2 regions of the Variovorax sp. GW821-FHT09D05 genome follow, and region 2 is predicted to be linked to the other one. Evidence: riboswitches for the same ligand, from Rfam matches in the RefSeq annotation. Region 2 holds a riboswitch; the other holds the start of a gene.

Region 1 (9,264 bases), on a different contig from region 2:
GCATCGGCCTACGCATTGGGCACGCTCGAGGGCGGCGCACGGCGGCGCTTCGAGCGGCTGATGCGCGATCGCGCGGACGTGCGCGACGTGGTCGCGCAATGGGAGCAGCGGCTCGGGCAGCTGGCCCTGTCGGTACCGCAGCGCAAGCCTTCGGCCGATCTCTGGCGCGCGATCGCCGCACGCACCCAACCCGCCCAGGCACAGCAAGCACGACAGGCACGGCCTTCTCACTGGACCAGCTGGCTGCGGCCCGCAGGCTTCAGCTTCGGCGGGCTCGTGGCGGGCGTCATCGCCGCAAGCGCGCTGTTCCTTGCCGTGCCCGGCGCCTTCATCACGAGCGACCAGCTCGCGATGCGTACGGGCGAGCGGCTGCCGCAAAGCTATGTGGGCGTGCTCACCGACACCGAGGGCCGGGGGCGACTGCTGGTCAGTTCGCTGCGGCATGGCCGCACGGTCACGCTGAAGGTGCTGGGTGCGACGGCGCTGCCCGTTTCGGGCGACGAACGGCTCGTGCTGTGGGCCTTGCCCGCCGATGCAGCGCCCTTCGCCATCGGCGCGGTGCCGGCGAGCGGCGCTGGCACGCTGACGCTGCCCGACACCTCCGAGAAACTTCTGTCGAAGGTCTCGCGCCTCGTCGTGACGCGCGAGCGCAGCGCCTCGCCCGCGGCCCCCAGTGCCGATGTGGTGTTGAGCGGCGCCTGCGCCAAGCTCTGGTGAGCCTCGCTTATTCTTGCGGCTCACAGGAGACAAAACCCATGCAGATCGTCATCACCGGCGGCGCCGGTTTTCTGGGCGCGCGCCTCGCACGCACGCTGTTGAAGCAAGGCAAGCTTTCGCTGGCCGGCGCACCGGCCCAGCCCATCGAACGCATCACGCTGGTCGACCGCGCGGGCGCTCCCGCCGACCTCGCGGCCGATGCGCGCATCACCACCGTGACGGGCGACCTGAACGCACAGCTTGCCGCTGACGCAGATGCCACCGTCTGGCGCGAAGCCGATGCCATCTTCCACCTGGCCGCCGCGGTGAGCGGTGAATGCGAAGCCGACTTCGACCTCGGCATGCGCAGCAACTTCGCGGCCACGCATGCCTTGCTCGAAAAAGTACGCACGCTCGGCACGAAACCCGTGCTGGTGTTCGCCAGCTCGCTAGCGGTGTTCGGCGATTCGCCCGAGCAACCGCTGCCGAAGGTGATCGAAGACCACACGCTGCCCACTCCGCAGACCAGCTACGGCATCCAGAAATTCATTGGTGAACAGCTGGTGGCCGATTTCACGCGCAAGGGTTTCGTGCGCGGGCGCAGCGTGCGGCTCATGACGGTGAGCGTGCGCCCGGGCAAGCCCAACGGCGCGGCCTCGGGCTTCTTCAGCGGCATGATCCGTGAGCCGCTGGCCGGGTTGCCCGCCGCCTGCCCCGTGCCCGACGCAACGCCTGTCGCCATTGCGTCACCGGCGCGCACCATCGAAGGCATCATCCGCGCCGCCGAGGCCAGCGATGCGCAGTGGGGCCCGCGCACCGCGCTCAACCTGCCCTCTCTCGCCACCACGGTCGGCGAAATGGCCGCGGCGCTGGAGCGCGTGGCCGGCAAGGCCGCCACCGCCCTGCTGGACCGCACACCCGACCCGACGATCCAGCGAATCGTGAAGACCTGGCCGGGCCACATCGATACCGTGCGCGCGAGGGCGCTGGGGCTCATGTCTGACGAAAACTTCGAGACCGTCATTCGCGAGTACGTCCGTGAAAATCCCGACGCGGTAAAGCTCCCGGGTGTTGCATAGTCCGTTGCGCCTGACGCGCACCTGACCCCAACCCCCGGAGACATCATGAAACTCGGCCACATCGCCGCCGCCTGCCTTTCGCTTGCCCTGGGCGCTTCCGCCTTCGCGCAGCAACCGACCGTTCTGAAGATCGGCTACGCGACTTCCAAGGAGTCGCACTACGGCGTGGGCTCCACGGTGTTCTGCGAAGAAATCGAGAAAGGCACCCAAGGCCGCTACAAGTGCCAGCACTTCGCCAACTCGGCACTCGGCGGCGAGCGCGAGCAGATCGAGGCCATCCAGCTCGGCACGCAGGACCTGGTCAACACCTCGACCGGCCCGGTGGGCAACTTCGTGCCCGAGGTCAAGATCGTCGACATTCCGTTCCTGTTTCGCGACTACGACCATGCGCGCAAAGTCATGGACGGCCCCATCGGGCAGGACATCCTGACCAAGTTCCCGAGCAAGGGCATCATCGCGCTGGCCTGGACGGAGAACGGCTTTCGCCACATGACGAACAGCAAGCGCGACATCGTCAAGCCCAGCGACGCGGCCGGCCTGAAGATGCGCACCATGGAAAACAAGGTGCACATGGACGGCTACCGCACCTTCGGCATCCTGCCCACGCCCATGGCTTTCCCTGAACTGTTCGGCGCGCTGCAGCAAGGCACGGTCGACGGGCAGGAGAACCCGATTCCGGTGATCCTGTCGTCGAAGTTCTCGCAGGTGCAAAAGCACCTCTCGCTCACGGGCCACGTGTACTCGCCGGCGCTGCTTCTGCTGTCGCCGAAGGTGTGGAACAAGCTGTCTGACGCCGACAAGAAGGTGTTCACCGAGGCCGCGAAGAAGGCCGCCATTGCCCAGCGCAAGAAGGTCAACGACGACGAGAACAACGGCATTGCCCAGCTCGAGAAAGACGGCATGAAGGTCACGCGCACCGTCGACGGCGCCGCCTTCCGCGAGGCGCTGAAGCCCGCCTACGTGAGCTACGCCAAGGAATTCGGCGCGGACAACATCAAGAAGATCACGGACGTCAAGTAAGCCCTGAGCCGCAACGGCCGGCCCTCCGGCAACGCGCCCGGCACGCATGCGTGCGCCGGGCGCTTCGTTTTTCAGACAGAACAGAGAACAACACAAAGTGCAAGCCTTCGAGCGCTACTTTCTCGCCGCCAACCGCTGGGCGCTGATTCTTCTGCTGGCCGCCATGTCGGTCATCATCTTCACCAACGTCGTGCTGCGCTACACCACGAGCCAGTCGCTCGAATGGGCGGAAGAGGTGTCGCGCCACATGATGATCTGGCTCACCTTCCTGGGCGCCGGGCCGGTGCTGCGCTACGGCGGGCACATCGCGGTCGAGAACCTGCAGGACGCCTTGCCCCGCAGCGCGGCCGTCGCGGTGCGCATCGTCGTCGCCGGGCTGCTCTTCGCATTCTTCGGCTTCATGGTCTGGTACGGCTGGCTGTACATGGAACGCACGATGTTCCAGCTCACTGCCGTGACTCAGATTCCGTTCGCCTACATCTACAGCGCGATGCTGTTCGGCGGCATCTTGTTGATCGTGCACTGGCTGCTGGTGGTGCGCGGCTACGTGCTGCGCAGGGAGTTCGCGTCCGACGCGCACTTCGACGCCAACGCCTCGGCGTCGCTGTAAGGAGAACGACCATGGACGCAAGCATTGTTCTGATCGTTTCCGCCTGCATTTTCCTGGCCATCGGCGTGCCGGTGGCCTTTGCGCTGGGCCTTTCCACCGTTACCACGCTGATCCTTGCGGAGAACTACCCGCTGATGGTGCTGCTGAAGGAAACCTTCACCGGCATCGACAGCTTTCCGCTGATGGCGGTGCCCTTCTTCATTCTTGCGGCCGAACTCATGAGCGGCGGCTCGCTCACCGAGGTGCTGCTGCGCTTCGCAGGCCAGTTCGTGGGCCACCGACGCGGCGGGCTGGGCTACACCAACGTGGTGTCGCTGACCTTCTTTTCGGGCATCTCGGGCTCGGCGCTGGCCGACGCGGCGGGGCCGGGGTCGATGCTCATCAAGATGATGGACAAGGCCGGCTACGACCGCTCGTACGCGGCGGCGCTCACGGCCTCGACCGCCATCGTGGGGCCGATCATTCCGCCCTCGATCATCATGATCATCTACGCGCTGCAGGACGAAAGCGTATCGGTCGGCACGCTGTTCGCGGCCGGCATCATGCCGGGCATCCTGATCGCGGTGGCGATGTGCGTCGTGAACTTCTACGTCTCGAAAAAGCGCAACTACAAGGGCGACGGGCAAACACCTCCGCTGCGCGAGATCCTGGTCACCACTTGGAAGGCGATTCCCGCGATCCTGCTGCCGGTGGTGATCCTGGGCGGCATGCGCGCCGGCTGGTTCACGCCGACCGAGGCCTCGGTGGTGGCGGTGTTCTATGCGCTGGTGTGCGGCAAGTTCGTCTACCGCACGCTCGAGTGGAAGATGCTGCCCGACATCCTCTCGCGCTCTGCCCTGCTGTCGGCTTCGGTGCTGATCATCATCGGGCTGTCGGCCTCGTTCGCGTGGGTGCTGACCATCGAGGGCATTCCGCAGCAGATGGCCGAATGGCTCATCAGCATGAACCTCTCGCCGTGGATGTTCCTGATCATCGTCAACGTGTTCCTGCTGCTGTTCGGCATCTTCATCGAGCCACTGCCGGGCGTGATGGTGCTGGCGCCGATCCTCGCGCCGGTGGCCATCAAGCTGGGCGTGGACCCGGTGCACTTCGCGATGATCGTGATCTTCAACCTCACGCTGGGCATGATCACGCCGCCGGTGGGCGGGCTGCTGTTCGTGACCTGCAACGTGTCGAAGGTACCGATGTCGGCGCTGGTGAAGGAGCTGGTGCCGTTCCTTTGGGCGCATGGGGCTGTGCTGCTCATCCTGACCTTCGTGCCCGCGCTGAGTACGTGGCTGCCGCACGTACTCGGGTTCAAGTAGCGGCCTGGGCTCCGGGGCCTGATCGGCCCGGTGAATCGGCGGATGTTCACTGCCAGAATCGGGCGACGGGCCAAGGGCCGACAACCGACAAGGAGGGGACTGCGCCATGAATCGATTCCTGAGCTGCCTGCTGGGCGGCGCCTTGCTGGCTCCGGCTGCCTTCGGCGCCCCGCCCGCAACGCCCGCCGCGGCACCAGCCCCCGTATCGGCAGCAGCGCCGGCCGATCCCGCCTCCAGCATCCGCGAAGTCGAAGCCGCCGTGCGCGCCTGGGCCGCGGCCTGGTCAGCCCGGGACGTGGTGCGCTACCTGGCCGCCTATGCACCCGACTTCACGCCGCCCCGAGGCCAGGACCGCAAGGCCTGGGAGGCGGACCGCCGCGCGCGCATTACCGACAAGACGACCATCAGCGTGAGCATCGACAGCCTGGTCATCAGCGTCCAGGGGCAGGCGGCCAGCGCAAGCTTTCAACAGACCTACAGCGCCGACAAGCTGCGCGAGAAGAGCCGCAAGACGCTGGAATTGCAGCGCGTGGGCAACCAGTGGCTCATACGCAAGGAAAGCGCGGGCTGAAGGCCAGCCGCGATTGCCCCTGTAAGGCAAACGGTTCATGAAGATGTCACCACTTGCAACGATGCTGCAGCCCTCGATTCCCGAAAGCTGTGGCTGCCATGTTTCCCACCAAGACCGACAAGGCGCGCGACGAACTCCAGGGCGGACAGCGCACGCTCAGCCAGCGTGAGCGCGCCCTGCTGCTGATGGCCGATGGCCGGCGCTCGCTGACCGACTTCAGTCCGCTGTTCTCCAACCGGGTTGAAGCCGAACAGGCGATCCAGGCGCTGGTGCAGCGGGGCTACCTGCAGGCCCCACAAGCTGCTGCTGCGGCACCCGCGCCCGCACCGGCGGCCCCCGCCCGGCCCGCGCCTATCGCCGCCGCCGAGCCGATCCAGGTCGCCACCACCTCGGCCGACACCTTCGACGGCAAGCGCTCGCTGGCCACCACGCGCATGTTCCTGTTCGACATCTGCGAGCGCATGTTCGTGCGGCGCGACCCGAAGTTCGCGCTGCAGATGCGCGACGCCCTGCGCGAGGCCCGCGACCGCGAGGCGATGCTGACCATCGCCGCGCTGATGCTCACCGAGATCGAGAAAACCGCCGGGGTGGAGCGGGCCGAATCGCTGCGCGAGCGCATCGACAAGCTGCTGCCGCCGGCCGAAATCATCCACTGACGCCGAACCCCGGCCCCGCGCGATCCACTACACTCGCCAGGGTCAGGAGAGAGCCCCGCGTGCCGGGGCCGCCGAAGGCGCAGGGGTTTCCCGAACGCTCAGGCAAAAGGACTGACAAGGCGCCGGTGAACACCGGCGTTTCCTTGCTGGAGAGAGGCCGTTGCAGTGAAAACTGCCCATCGGCCCACCGAAGGAGCAAACCCCGATCGTGGGGCGAATCTCTCAGGTAAAGCGGACAGCAGGGGTGGCCCATGGCTTGCGTCATGGATTTCGTCTGCCCCTTTGGAGTGCCCCGTGGCTGCTTCTTCCGCCCCCGCTACCGAACTTCTCAAGACGCCGCTGCACGACCTCCACGTGGAGCTCGGTGCCCGCATGGTCCCCTTTGCCGGCTATTCGATGCCGGTGCAGTACCCCGCCGGCCTGATGGCCGAGCACAAGCACACGCGCGATGCGGCCGGCCTGTTCGACATTTCCCACATGGGCCAGCTGCGCCTCGTTGGGCCCGACGCAGCGGCCGCCTTCGAAACCCTGATGCCAGTCGACGTGATCGACCTGCCCGCCGGCAAGCAGCGCTACGGCCTGCTGCTGAACGACGAAGGCGGCATCCTCGATGACCTGATGTTCTTCAATGAAGGCAACGGCTCGATCTTCGTGATCGTCAACGGCGCCTGCAAGGTGGCCGACATCGCCCACATCCAGCAGAAGATCGGCAGCCGCTGCCAAGTGCAGCCCCTGCCCGACCACGCCCTGCTCGCGCTGCAGGGCCCGCAGGCCGCGGCCACGCTGGCGCGGCTGTCGCCCGGCATCGAGCGCTTCGTGTTCATGACGGGCGGTGCGGTGCAGATCGGCGGCATTGCCGCCTTCGTCACCCGCAGCGGCTACACCGGGGAAGACGGCTTCGAGATCTCGGTGGCCGCGAAGGATGCCGAGGCGCTGGCCCGCCTGCTGCTGGCCCAACCCGAGGTCAAGCCCATCGGCCTGGGCGCGCGCAATTCGCTGCGGCTCGAAGCCGGCCTGTGCCTCTACGGCAACGACATCGACACCACCACCACGCCGGTCGAGGCCTCGCTCAACTGGGCGATGCAGAAGGTGCGCCGCACAGGCGGCGCGCGCGAAGGCGGCTTTCCAGGCGCGACAAAGATCCTCGCGCAGCTTGCCGTCGCTACCGCAGGCGCTGCCGGCCACACCGACCACAACACGCTGAAGCGCAAGCGCGTGGGCCTCGTCGCCCTCGAACGCATTCCGGTGCGCGACGGCACGGTGCTGCAATCTTTCGAAGGCCACGACATCGGCATCGTCACCAGCGGCCTGCTCGGCCCGACGGCCGACCGCTGCATCGCGATGGGCTACGTGGCCACCGCTTTTGCCGAGCCGGGCACGCGCGTGCAGGCCATCGTGCGCGGCAAGCCGGTGCCGATGGAAGTCTCGACGATGCCTTTCGTGCCCACTCGCTACTACCGCGGCTGAGCCCGGTCGACCCGGCTAGGCTCTACACCCCGATTCATTTTTTCCACGAGGAGTTTTTCCATGAGCATCAAGTACACCAAGGACCACGAATGGGTGTCGGCCGAAGGCGACGCAGCCACCGTCGGCATCACCGTGCATGCGCAGGACGCGCTGGGCGACGTGGTGTTCGTCGACCTGCCCGAAGTCGGCAAGACCTTTGCGCAAGGCGAAGTTGCCGGCGTCGTCGAATCGGTCAAGGCCGCGGCCGACGTGTTCATGCCCGTGTCGGGCGAGATCACCGAAGTGAACGAGGCGCTGCGCGCCGACCCGTCGCTCGCCAACAGCGATCCGCTGGCCGCCGGCTGGTTCTTCAAGGTCAAGCTGAGCGAGCCCGCGCAGCTCGACGCCCTGCTGGACGCGGCCTCCTACGACAAGTTCGCCGCCGAATCCTGATCCGCTGAGTTTCTCAGCCACCTTCCTTCTTCTCCCCGAGCCCTCACCGCCATGCCGACGCCTGCCCTTCCCTCTTTGCAAGAACTAGAGAACGCCGAAGAATTCCTCGCCCGCCACATCGGCATCGATGCGGCGGACGAGGCGCGCATGCTGCCGGTGATCGGCTCAGAAACGCGCGCGGAGCTCATCGACGGCATCGTGCCCGCGGCCATCCGCCGCGCAAAGCCGATGCGCCTGCCCGCACCGGCCACCGAAGCCGATGCGCTGGCCGAGCTGAAGGTGATGGCGTCGAAGAACAAGGTGTTCAAGAACTTCATCGGCCAGGGCTACTACGGCACGCACACGCCGGGCGTCATCTTGCGCAACGTGCTCGAGAACCCCGCCTGGTACACCGCCTACACGCCCTACCAGGCCGAAATCTCGCAGGGCCGCATGGAAGCCCTGCTCAACTTCCAGACGATGGTGTGCGACCTCACGGGCATGGCCATCGCCAACGCCTCGATGCTCGACGAGGCCACGGCCGCAGCCGAGGCCATGACGCTGGCCAAGCGCAGCGTGAAGAGCAAGAGCAACGTGTTCCTGGTGTCTGGCGATTGCCATCCCCAGACCATCGAAGTCATCAAGACGCGCGCCGCGCCGCTGGGCATCGAAGTGAAGGTGAGCACCGTGTCGGAAACGCTGCCGCACCTGATGGTGAGCGGCGAGTTCTTCGCCGCGCTCGCACAGTACCCCGCCACCACCGGCCACGTGCACGACCTGCGTCCGCTCGCGGGCCACGCGCATCAGTGCGACGCCGCCCTCATCGTCGCGGCCGACCTGCTGGCGCTCACGCTGCTCGTCGCACCCGGTGAATTCGATGCCGACATCGTCTGCGGCACCACGCAGCGCTTCGGCATGCCGCTGTGCAACGGCGGCCCGCACGCCGCCTACCTGGCCTGCCGCGACGAATTCAAGCGCTCGCTGCCGGGCCGCCTGGTCGGCGTGAGCGTCGACACGCACGGCCAGCCCGCATACCGCCTCGCACTGCAGACGCGCGAGCAGCACATCCGCCGCGAGAAGGCCACGTCCAACATCTGCACCGCGCAAGTGCTGCCGGCCGTGGTGGCCAGCATGTACGCCGTTTACCACGGGCCCGATGGCCTCACGCGCATTGCGCAGCGAGTGGCAGCGCTCACGGCAATCCTCGCCAAGGGCCTCACGCAGATGGGCCGCGAGCCGGTCAACACCACCGCTTTCGACTCACTGACCATCCGCACCGGCGAAGACACGCCGGCAATCATCGAGCGCGCGCAGGCGGCCGGCGTCAACCTGCGCCAGCGCCTGCAACAGCACCTGGGCATCTCGCTCGACGAGACCAGCACGCGCGCCGACGTCGAAACCCTGTGGAGCCTGTTCGCGCCCGCCGGCATGCAGGCGCCGCGCTTCGATG
Region 2 (9,264 bases):
ATCGGCGTGTCGGCCAACAACGCCGAGTACTTCGACGAACCCGGCATGAGCCTGATGCTTTGCGCCTTGCCGAGCGACCAGTACCGCGTGTTCTCGGGCGTGGCGCCGCTGGGCAATTCCGAAATGAGCGGCTTCGAGGCGCACACGGCACTGGTGCACGCCGACCCGGCAACGCCCGACCTGGCCGAGCTGATCGCCGAGATGGCGGGGCGCACCGACACGGGTTATCTGTTCGGCGGGCTGTCTTCGGGGCGCGGCAGCGCGCTGCAATTCGCAGTCGGCGGCAACGGCAACATCCGCGGGCACGGGGCGGCGGGTGGGGTGTTCTCGGGCGGCCTGTCGGGCGTGGTGTTCGGCGAAGGCGTACGGCTGGTGTCGCGCGTCACGCAGGGCTGCCAGCCGCTGCGCTCGGGGGCGGTGCGCGAGCGCGAGATCACCGAGGCGGACGGCAATCTGCTGCTGAAGCTCGACGGCGAGCCGGCGCTCGACGTGCTGCTGGCCGATCTGCAGGTGTCGCTCGAACGGCCGCAGGAGGCCATCGACGCCGTGCGCAACACGCTGGTCGGCCTGGCCGATGCCGGTAGCGACGGCATCCGCCGCACCGGCGACCTGGGCGCCGACGTGCTGGTGCGCCACATCATCGGGCTGGACCCGACGCGGCGCGGCATCGCCATTGCCGATGTGGCCGAGGCCGGCATGCGGCTGACCTTCTGCCGCCGCAACGCGCAGGCCGCGCGGGCCGACCTGATGCGCATCTGCGCGGAAATCCGCGAGGAGCTGGAGCCCGAGGAGCAGACGCTCGCCACCGCGCGCGCCGTGGCGGCGGGCGAGGCCGAGGCGGCGCCGCATCCGGCACGGCGCATCGCAGGGGCGGTGTACGTGAGCTGTTCGGGGCGCGGCGGGCCGCACTTCGGCGCGCCGGGCGCTGAGTTGCAGATCGTGCGGCACGCGCTGGGCGACGTGCCGCTGGTCGGGTTCTTCGCTGCGGGCGAGATTGCCCGGCATCACCTGTATGGCTATACCGGGGTGCTGACGGTGTTTACCGCCAACGACTGAACGCGATCAGGCCGGCTGCAGCGCGCGCTGCGCGGGCGCAGGCATGCCGGTGAACGCGAAATCTACCTCAGGCGCCAGCCCGCTCACGATCCGCGCGATCGACTTGCCCGAGCCGCAGGCATGCGTCCAGCCGAGCGTGCCGTGGCCCGTGTTGAGGAACAGGTTTGGCAGCCTGGTCTTGCCGATCAGCGGCACGTTGCTCGGCGTGGCGGGGCGCAGGCCGGTCCAGAACTGGGCCTGCGTGGTGTCGCCGGCGCCGGGGAACAGCTCTTCGACGCGGCGCACGATGGCCTCGCAGCGCACGCGGTTCAGGTCGCGGTCATAGCCGTTGAGCTCGGCCGTGCCGGCGATGCGCAGGCGGTCGCCCGACTCCGAGGTGTAGCGCGAGAACACGAGCTTGAATTCGTCATCCGTCAGCGAGACCTGGTGGGCCTTCGACGCGTCCTTGACGGGCAGCGTCACCGAATAGCCTTTGGCCGGGTAGATCGGCAGGCGAATGCCCAGCGGGGCGGCATACAGCGGGCTCAATGAACCCATTGCCAGCACGAAGGCGTCGCCGCGGATGCGCTGGAAGCGGCCTTCGCTATCGGTGGCTTCGACGTGATCGATGCTGCCGCCGGCTTCGCGTAGCGCGGTCACGGTGTGGCTCATCAGGAACTTCACGCCCGCCGCGGTGGCCAGGCCCACCAGTTCGCGCGCGAAGCGGTTGGCGTCGCCGGACTCGTCCTCGGCCGTGTAGGTGGCGCCGGCCAGCTTCGGGCGGATGTGGGCGAGGGCGGGCTCGATCTTCACGGCTTCGTCGGCCGAGATGACCTGGCGCTCGCAGCCCAGGGCGCGCATCTGCTCGGCGGGCGCGAGGGCGCCGTCGAACTCTTTTTGCGTCGTATAGAAGTGCAGGATGCCCTGCGTGCGCTGGTCGTAGTTCAGGCCGGTGTCGCGGCGCAACTGTTGCAACATCGAGCGGCTGTATGTTCCGAGACGCACGATCTGCTCGATGTTGTGGCGGGTGCGCGCCGGCGTGCATTCGCGCAGGAACTGGAGGCCCCAGAGCCACTGGCGCATGTCGGCGCGGATGCGGAAGAGCAGCGGGGCGTCTTCCTTGCCCAGCCACTGCAGCAACTTGAGCGGCGCGCTCGGGTTGGCCCAGGGTTCGGCATGGCTGACGGAAATCTGCCCGCCATTGGCGAAGCTGGTTTCAGCGGCCGGGGTGGCCTGCCGGTCGATCACGGTCACTTCGTGGCCGAGTTGCTGGAGGTAGTAAGCCGAGGTCACGCCGAGCAGGCCGGCGCCAAGAACGATCACGCGCATTTCAAGTACCTTTGAGGTTGCAGCGCTTGAACGACGGGCGTGGTGTGCTATTGAATGAATAGCAAAGCAACCGGACGACCGTAGTCCAAGTTGCCGCTCCCCCTGTCCTCGGTACCTGAGAGATTCACTTGTTGCGTCTTTGCAACAAATTTGCTCCTTCGGTGCATCGCAGCCACTTGGGGTGACGATGGCTCTCCAGACGGCGTTTGATGTGATGCAGTATTCACCCCTTGCCGAAATCTCCAAGACTTCGTCGGGCCGACCTGAGCGTTTATGGGAGTTTGCGCCTTCGGTAGGGCCACCCAGGTGTGTGTGGCCCGCTCTCCTGCAATAGTGCGATTGTAAACACGGTGCTAAGAGAACGGTAGCGCCTTGCGTTTCAGCCCACAGCCCCAATGGGATAATCGCGCGTTAACGTTCGTTCATTGCGACAGGGCGATGAACTCCAACATTCAGGGGATTCCATGATCTTGGTTACCGGCGGCGCTGGCTTCATTGGCGCCAATTTCGTACTCGACTGGATCGCCAACGGCGACGAGTCGGTCGTGAACCTCGACAAGCTGACCTACGCAGGCAACCTCGAGACCCTCGCGTCGCTCAAGGGCAACCCGAAACACATCTTCGTGCAGGGCGACATCGGCGACAGCGCTTTGGTCGACCGCCTGCTGGCCGAACACAAGCCGCGTGCAGTCGTGAACTTCGCCGCCGAATCGCATGTGGACCGCTCCATCCACGGCCCCGAAGACTTCGTGCAGACCAACGTGCTGGGCACCTTCCGCCTGCTCGAATCCGTGCGCGGGCACTGGAGCGCGCTGCCGGCTGAGCAGAAGACGGCCTTCCGCTTCCTGCACGTGTCCACCGACGAGGTCTACGGCTCGCTGTCGAAGACCGACCCCGCCTTCACCGAAGAGAACAAGTACGAGCCCAACAGCCCCTACTCGGCCAGCAAGGCCGCCAGCGACCACCTCGTGCGCGCCTGGCACCACACCTACGGCCTGCCGGTGCTGACCACCAACTGCTCGAACAACTACGGCCCCTTCCACTTTCCCGAGAAGCTCATCCCGCTGATGATCGTCAACGCGCTGGCCGGCAAGAACCTGCCCGTGTACGGCGACGGCATGCAGGTGCGCGACTGGCTCTACGTGAAGGACCACTGCAGCGCCATCCGCCGCGTGCTCGAAGTCGGCAAGCTTGGCGAGACCTACAACGTGGGCGGCTGGAACGAGAAGCCCAACATCGAGATCGTCAACACCGTGTGTGCGCTGCTCGACGAGCTGCGCCCCAGGGCCGACGGCAAGCCCTACAAGGAACAGATCACCTACGTCACCGACCGTCCCGGCCACGACCGCCGCTATGCCATCGATGCGCGCAAGCTCGAGGCCGAGCTCGGCTGGAAGCCCGCCGAGACCTTCGACACCGGCATCCGCAAGACCGTCGAGTGGTATCTGGCCAATGGCGAGTGGGTGCGCAACGTGCAAAGCGGCGCCTACCGCGAGTGGGTGGAGAAGCAATACGACGCAGCACCTGCGAAGGCCGCGGCATGAAGTTGCTGCTGCTGGGCAAGGGCGGACAGGTCGGCTGGGAGCTGCAGCGCAGCCTGGCGCCCCTGGGTGAACTGGTCGCGCTCGACTTCGACAGCACCGATTTCAACGCCGACTTCAGCCGGCCCGAGCAATTGGCCGAGACAGTATTGAAGGTTCGCCCCGATGTGATCGTCAATGCGGCGGCGCACACGGCCGTCGACAAGGCCGAGAGCGAACCGGACTTTGCGCGCAAGCTCAACGCCACCTCTCCGGGGATCGTGGCCGAGGCGGCGCAGCAGATCGGCGCGCTGATGGTGCATTACTCGACCGACTATGTCTTCGACGGCAGCGGCACCAGGCCCTGGAAGGAAGACGATGCGACGGGTCCGCTCAGCGTGTACGGGCGCACCAAGCTCGAAGGCGAGCAACTGGTGGCCCAGAACTGCGCGAAGCACCTGATCTTCCGCACCAGCTGGGTGTACGCGGCGCGCGGCGGCAACTTTGCCAAGACGATGCTGCGGCTGGCGAAGGAGCGCGACAAGCTGACCGTCATCGACGACCAATTCGGCGCGCCCACGGGTGCGGAGCTGCTGGCCGACGTGACGGCGCATGCCATCCGGGCGACGCTGCAGGACCCGGCCAAGGCCGGCCTCTATCACGCCATCGCTGGTGGCGAGACCAGCTGGTACGGCTATGCGCGCTTCGTGCTCGAAATGGCGCAGCAGGCCGGCGTCGAACTCAAGGCCGGGCCCGATGCCGTCGAGCCCGTGCCAACCAGCGCATTCCCGACGCCCGCGAAGCGCCCGCACAACTCGCGCCTCGATACCAACAAGCTGCAGACCACGTTTGGACTGCGCCTGCCGCCTTGGCAGGAAGGCGTCGCGCGCATGCTGCGCGAGATCCTTTGAAGAATCCCACGAGAAGAAAGAGCATGACCAAGACGACGCAACGCAAAGGCATCATCCTGGCCGGTGGTTCGGGCACGCGCCTGCATCCGGCCACGCTGGCGATGAGCAAGCAGCTCCTGCCCGTGTACGACAAGCCGATGATCTATTACCCGCTCAGCACGCTCATGCTGGGTGGCATGCGAGACATCCTGATCATCAGCACCCCGCAGGACACGCCGCGCTTCCAGCAGCTGCTAGGTGATGGCGGCCAGTGGGGCATCAACCTGCAGTACGCAGTGCAGCCCAGTCCGGACGGGCTGGCGCAGGCCTTCATCATCGGGGACAAATTCGTAGGAAATTCGTCGAGCGCGCTGGTTCTGGGCGACAACATCTTCTACGGGCATGACCTTGCCCACCTGCTGTCGGACGCCGATTCACAGCAGAACGGTGCGACCGTCTTTGCCTACCACGTGCATGACCCGGAGCGTTACGGCGTGGTCGCATTCGATGCGGCAGGCAAAGCCAGCAGCATCGAGGAAAAACCGGCGAAGCCCAAGAGCAGCTATGCGGTGACAGGCCTGTACTTCTACGACAACCAGGTCGTCGACATTGCGAAGTCGGTGAAACCGAGCGCGCGTGGCGAGTTGGAGATCACTGCGGTGAACCAAGCCTACCTCGACCTAGGCCAACTCAATGTGCAGATCATGCAGCGCGGCTATGCGTGGCTGGATACCGGGACGCATGAGAGCTTGCTCGAAGCCGGGCAGTTCATTGCAACCCTGGAACATCGCCAAGGCTTGAAGATTGCTTGCCCAGAAGAGATCGCGTGGCGCAACGGCTTCATCGATCGGGAGCAATTGGCAAAGCTGGCTGCGCCGTTGCAGAAGAACGGCTATGGCAAATACCTGAATCACCTGCTGGCTGAGGAGGTGCGCTCGTGAAAGTGACACCGACTGCGATTCCTGAGGTGCTGATCATCGAGCCGAAGGTCTTCGGCGACGCACGTGGCTTTTTCTACGAGAGCTTTAACGGCAAAGCCTTCGACGAGGCTGTCGGGCGGCATGTGGAGTTCGTTCAGGACAACCATTCTCGCTCGACCAGGGGCGTGCTGCGGGGATTGCACTACCAGATCCAGCAGCCGCAAGGCAAGCTGGTGCGCGTGGCACGGGGTGCGGTGTTCGACGTGGCTGTGGACATCCGTAAGTCGTCGCCGACCTTCGGGAAATGGGTGGGCGTGGAGCTTAGCGAGGATAACCATAGGCAATTGTGGGTGCCGCCTGGCTTTGCGCATGGCTTCGTGGTAACCAGCGAATCGGCAGACTTTCTTTATAAAACCACTGAGTTCTACGCGCCTGCTCACGAGCGCTGCATCGCTTGGAACGATCCGGCGCTGGGTATCGTCTGGCCAGACTTGGGTCTCGCGCCGCAGCTGTCCGCCAAGGACAGGGGCGGCGTCTGCCTCAGCGAGGCTGAGACTTTCTGATGGATCAATACAGCGTCTCCCTACCCCAAATGATCGTCGGCGGGTGGCGTAATCGGCCGCTGGTCGCGGCCTGGGTCCTGCGTGAGGTCATCATCGGTCGCTGGGTGGGTTACGCGCTCATCGCGGGTCTTGCCGGTCTTCCGATGCAGGTCATCGAGCGCAACAGCCTCTGATAACACCAGCGCGGGCGCGTGCCCGCGCGTCCCGAATAGATATTGCAATGCACAAGTCAGCGCTGAGTTATGGAAAGTTGTTCTTCGATGTATACGCCGCTGGTCGCGACCAAGGCCTAGTCGTTGATATTGGTGCCCAGGATGTCAACGGCAGCTTGAAGGACGTATGTCCATCACAGCTCGACTACTGCGGCGTGGATTTCGTCGCGGCCAAGGGGGTTGATATCGTCATCACCGACCCCTATCACCTGCCGTTCGAGGACGGCAGCGTCGACATAGTGATCTGCAGTTCCTGCTTCGAGCATTCTGAGATGTTCTGGCTGCTCTATCTTGAGATCCTGCGCATCCTCAAGCCCACCGGGTTGCTCTACCTTAACGTTCCGAGCAATGGTTACGTGCATCGGTACCCGGTAGACGCCTGGCGCTTCTACCCCGACTCTGGGCGCGCATTGGTCACCTGGGGCCAACGCAGCGGCTTCGATCCTATGCTCCTGGAGTCCTTCATCGGCGACATGGCCGGCACGACGGAAGAGGGCGAGGGCTGGAACGACTTCGTGGCCGTCTTCCTCAAGTCGGCCACCAATCAGCAGCTGTATCCCCGGCGCATGATGGAGCTGAGCAAGGCCTTCAGCAATGGATTGCGCGCCGGCTCGGAGGAGTTCATCAATCCTTTCGAACGCAGCCAAGACCAACGCATCATCACCGAGCTGCGTAGCGCGCTCGTCACGCGAATGGGCGAGCATGCCGCCGAGCAAGAGCGCGCCGCCCAGTCGAGGCAGCAGATCCAGGGCGAGCTTGACACTGCCCGGCGAGCCCACGCCGAGGCGCTTGACCAATCCAGCCGGCTGGCGGTCGAACTCCAGCAGGCGCGCGCGGACCTGCTTCAGCAGCAGCACGACCTGCGCCTGCAGCAGCACGAGCTGCAGCAAATCCGGTCGACCGTTAGCTGGAAGATCACCAGCCCTCTGCGCCGCATCCGTTCCCTGCTGAGATCGCGAGGAAAGATGTGAGCGGCTATCGCGTACTTCTGCTCGATACCAAGCGCAGCAATCCCAACCATTACATCTGCCTGGGCTTGGCCCAGGCGCTGCGCCAGTCACCGTCCGTGGAATCGGTCTTCAAGGCTGATCCGGGCGACGCCATCGCCTTGGCGCGTGAAAACCGTTGTAACTTGTTCTTTGCCTTTGACGGCGAGGAGCTTGATCCGCTGATCTGCGCCCGCCTCGCCGCCCAGTGTGGTAGCTCGGTGCTCTGGGTCACGGAAGATCCCTACGAGATCGTCGTCAACGTCGCCAACGCAGCGCTGTTCGACCTGGTCTTCACCAACGACTCCGGCAGCGTCGCCGCCTATGGCGCCAAAGGTCGGCATCTGCCCTTGGCCGCTTCCACCGAATTCCACTGGCGCGATGTGCTGCCGGCCGAGGCTGACATGCGCTACGACGTCTTCTTCGCCGGCACGGCTTGGCCCAATCGCGTGGAGCTAGTGCGCGACCTGCTGGCCAGTTGCGAGAACGCGCCGCTCCGAGCCAAGATCGCATTGCCTACTAATGCGCATCTGCCCAAATTCGAGTTGCCCATACCTCTGAGCCAGATGGATTGGCGCACCTCGCCTGTGGACTTTGCTCGCATGGCGAACATGAGCGTGGCCACTCTGGTGCTGCCGCGCGTCTTCTCATCTTCCGGCGAGAACGAGTTTGCGGAGACACCGCCGCCGCGCTTGTTCGAGGCCGCCTTGGCTGGGACCGTGCAGCTGGTGCACTCCAAGATCGCCGAAGCCGCCGAGTATTTCGCCTTGGGCGAGGACTTCCTCTACTTCGACGATGTCGTCCAGTTGCGTGAGCAGATCGACCGGCTCAAGGCCGAGCCAGACTATCGCCATTCCGTTGCTTCGAGTGCGCAGCAGCGCGCCGCGCGGCTTCACCGCTACGAGAACCGCGTCGCGACCGTCCTGAACGAGCTCGACACTTTGCGATGCGAGATGGCGCCTGCCACGCCCATCGAGGTGGCCGCAGCCATGGTGCCCGCGACACTGCCCCGGATGCTGCTGGTGGCTCACAACGTCACCTTGCGCGGCAACTTTGGCGGCGTCGAGGTCTACCTGCGCCAGCTCGCCCATGAACTCGATGACCGCTACGAAGCCCTCTTCTGGTTGCCCAGCGTGGAAGGCGAGCCGCCTGGCGCCGTCGTTACCGATGCTGCCGGCAACCTAATCGAGGATTACCGCTTCAGCCAGCCCATCACCGCTTGGATGCTGTCCTGCCCCGAACGCGAGTCCGCGTTCGCGCGGGCCTTGGTCAACTTGCGGATCGAGGTCGTGCATTTCCACCATCTGCTGGGCCATGTGCCCAGCATGATTGAGGTGGCTCGGGCCGTGGGCGTGTCCAGCGCACTGACGTTCCACGATTACTACACCGTTTGCCACAACTTCACCCTGGTGTCCTTTAAGGGCCGCTACTGCGCGCCCGACACTATCGCGCCCGAGCATTGCGACGTTTGCCTTTGGAACGGCCACCATGTGCTGCCCGGCAGCCAGTCGGTGCGGCGCGCCTTCTGGGACCGGATGCTCGGCCTGGTCGACATGCTGGTCTTCAATACTGCCGGTGCCCTGGCGCTGGCGGGCGACATTTTCCCGGCCGTCGCGCGGCACCGCTGCACGCACATCGTGCCGGTGCCGGTGGAAGATGAACCGGCGCCGCCGTCTGAGCGCTCCAGCGCGGTAGACACCACTTTCCGGGTTGCCGTTATCGGCAACTTCGCCGGCCACAAGGGCAGCGACGTCATCACCCGCGTGATACCTCTATTCGAGAACGTCGGCGTGGAGTTCCATGTGTTCG

The links. Region 2 has a riboswitch for glycine ahead of AC07O3_RS20055 (D-amino acid dehydrogenase). Riboswitches for the same ligand answer to the same signal wherever they lie in the genome.
Region 1: linked by a shared signal. The riboswitch ahead of gcvT (glycine cleavage system aminomethyltransferase GcvT) and the one ahead of AC07O3_RS20055 (D-amino acid dehydrogenase) in region 2 are both predicted to bind glycine.

The regions. Positions count from the first base shown of each region.
Region 1 covers NZ_JBWKOZ010000003.1:675,450-684,713, forward strand. Annotated here, with positions in the region: gene AC07O3_RS11160 (anti-sigma factor) at 1-717, shown strand, start outside; gene denD (D-erythronate dehydrogenase) at 756-1,775, shown strand; gene AC07O3_RS11170 (TRAP transporter substrate-binding protein) at 1,821-2,795, shown strand; gene AC07O3_RS11175 (TRAP transporter small permease) at 2,893-3,405, shown strand; gene AC07O3_RS11180 (TRAP transporter large permease) at 3,417-4,709, shown strand; gene AC07O3_RS11185 (L,D-transpeptidase Cds6 family protein) at 4,816-5,280, shown strand; gene AC07O3_RS11190 (hypothetical protein) at 5,379-5,936, shown strand; glycine riboswitch at 5,970-6,060, shown strand; glycine riboswitch at 6,073-6,185, shown strand; gene gcvT (glycine cleavage system aminomethyltransferase GcvT) at 6,231-7,403, shown strand; gene gcvH (glycine cleavage system protein GcvH) at 7,464-7,835, shown strand; gene gcvP (aminomethyl-transferring glycine dehydrogenase) at 7,887-9,264, shown strand, end outside.
Region 2 covers NZ_JBWKOZ010000007.1:130,333-139,596, reverse strand. Annotated here, with positions in the region: gene AC07O3_RS20060 (FIST signal transduction protein) at 1-1,056, shown strand, start outside; gene AC07O3_RS20055 (D-amino acid dehydrogenase) at 1,063-2,364, opposite strand; glycine riboswitch at 2,457-2,573, opposite strand; glycine riboswitch at 2,606-2,702, opposite strand; gene rfbB (dTDP-glucose 4,6-dehydratase) at 2,829-3,908, shown strand; gene rfbD (dTDP-4-dehydrorhamnose reductase) at 3,905-4,795, shown strand; gene rfbA (glucose-1-phosphate thymidylyltransferase RfbA) at 4,819-5,715, shown strand; gene rfbC (dTDP-4-dehydrorhamnose 3,5-epimerase) at 5,712-6,257, shown strand; gene AC07O3_RS20030 (hypothetical protein) at 6,257-6,430, shown strand; gene AC07O3_RS20025 (class I SAM-dependent methyltransferase) at 6,478-7,440, shown strand; gene AC07O3_RS20020 (glycosyltransferase family protein) at 7,437-9,264, shown strand, end outside.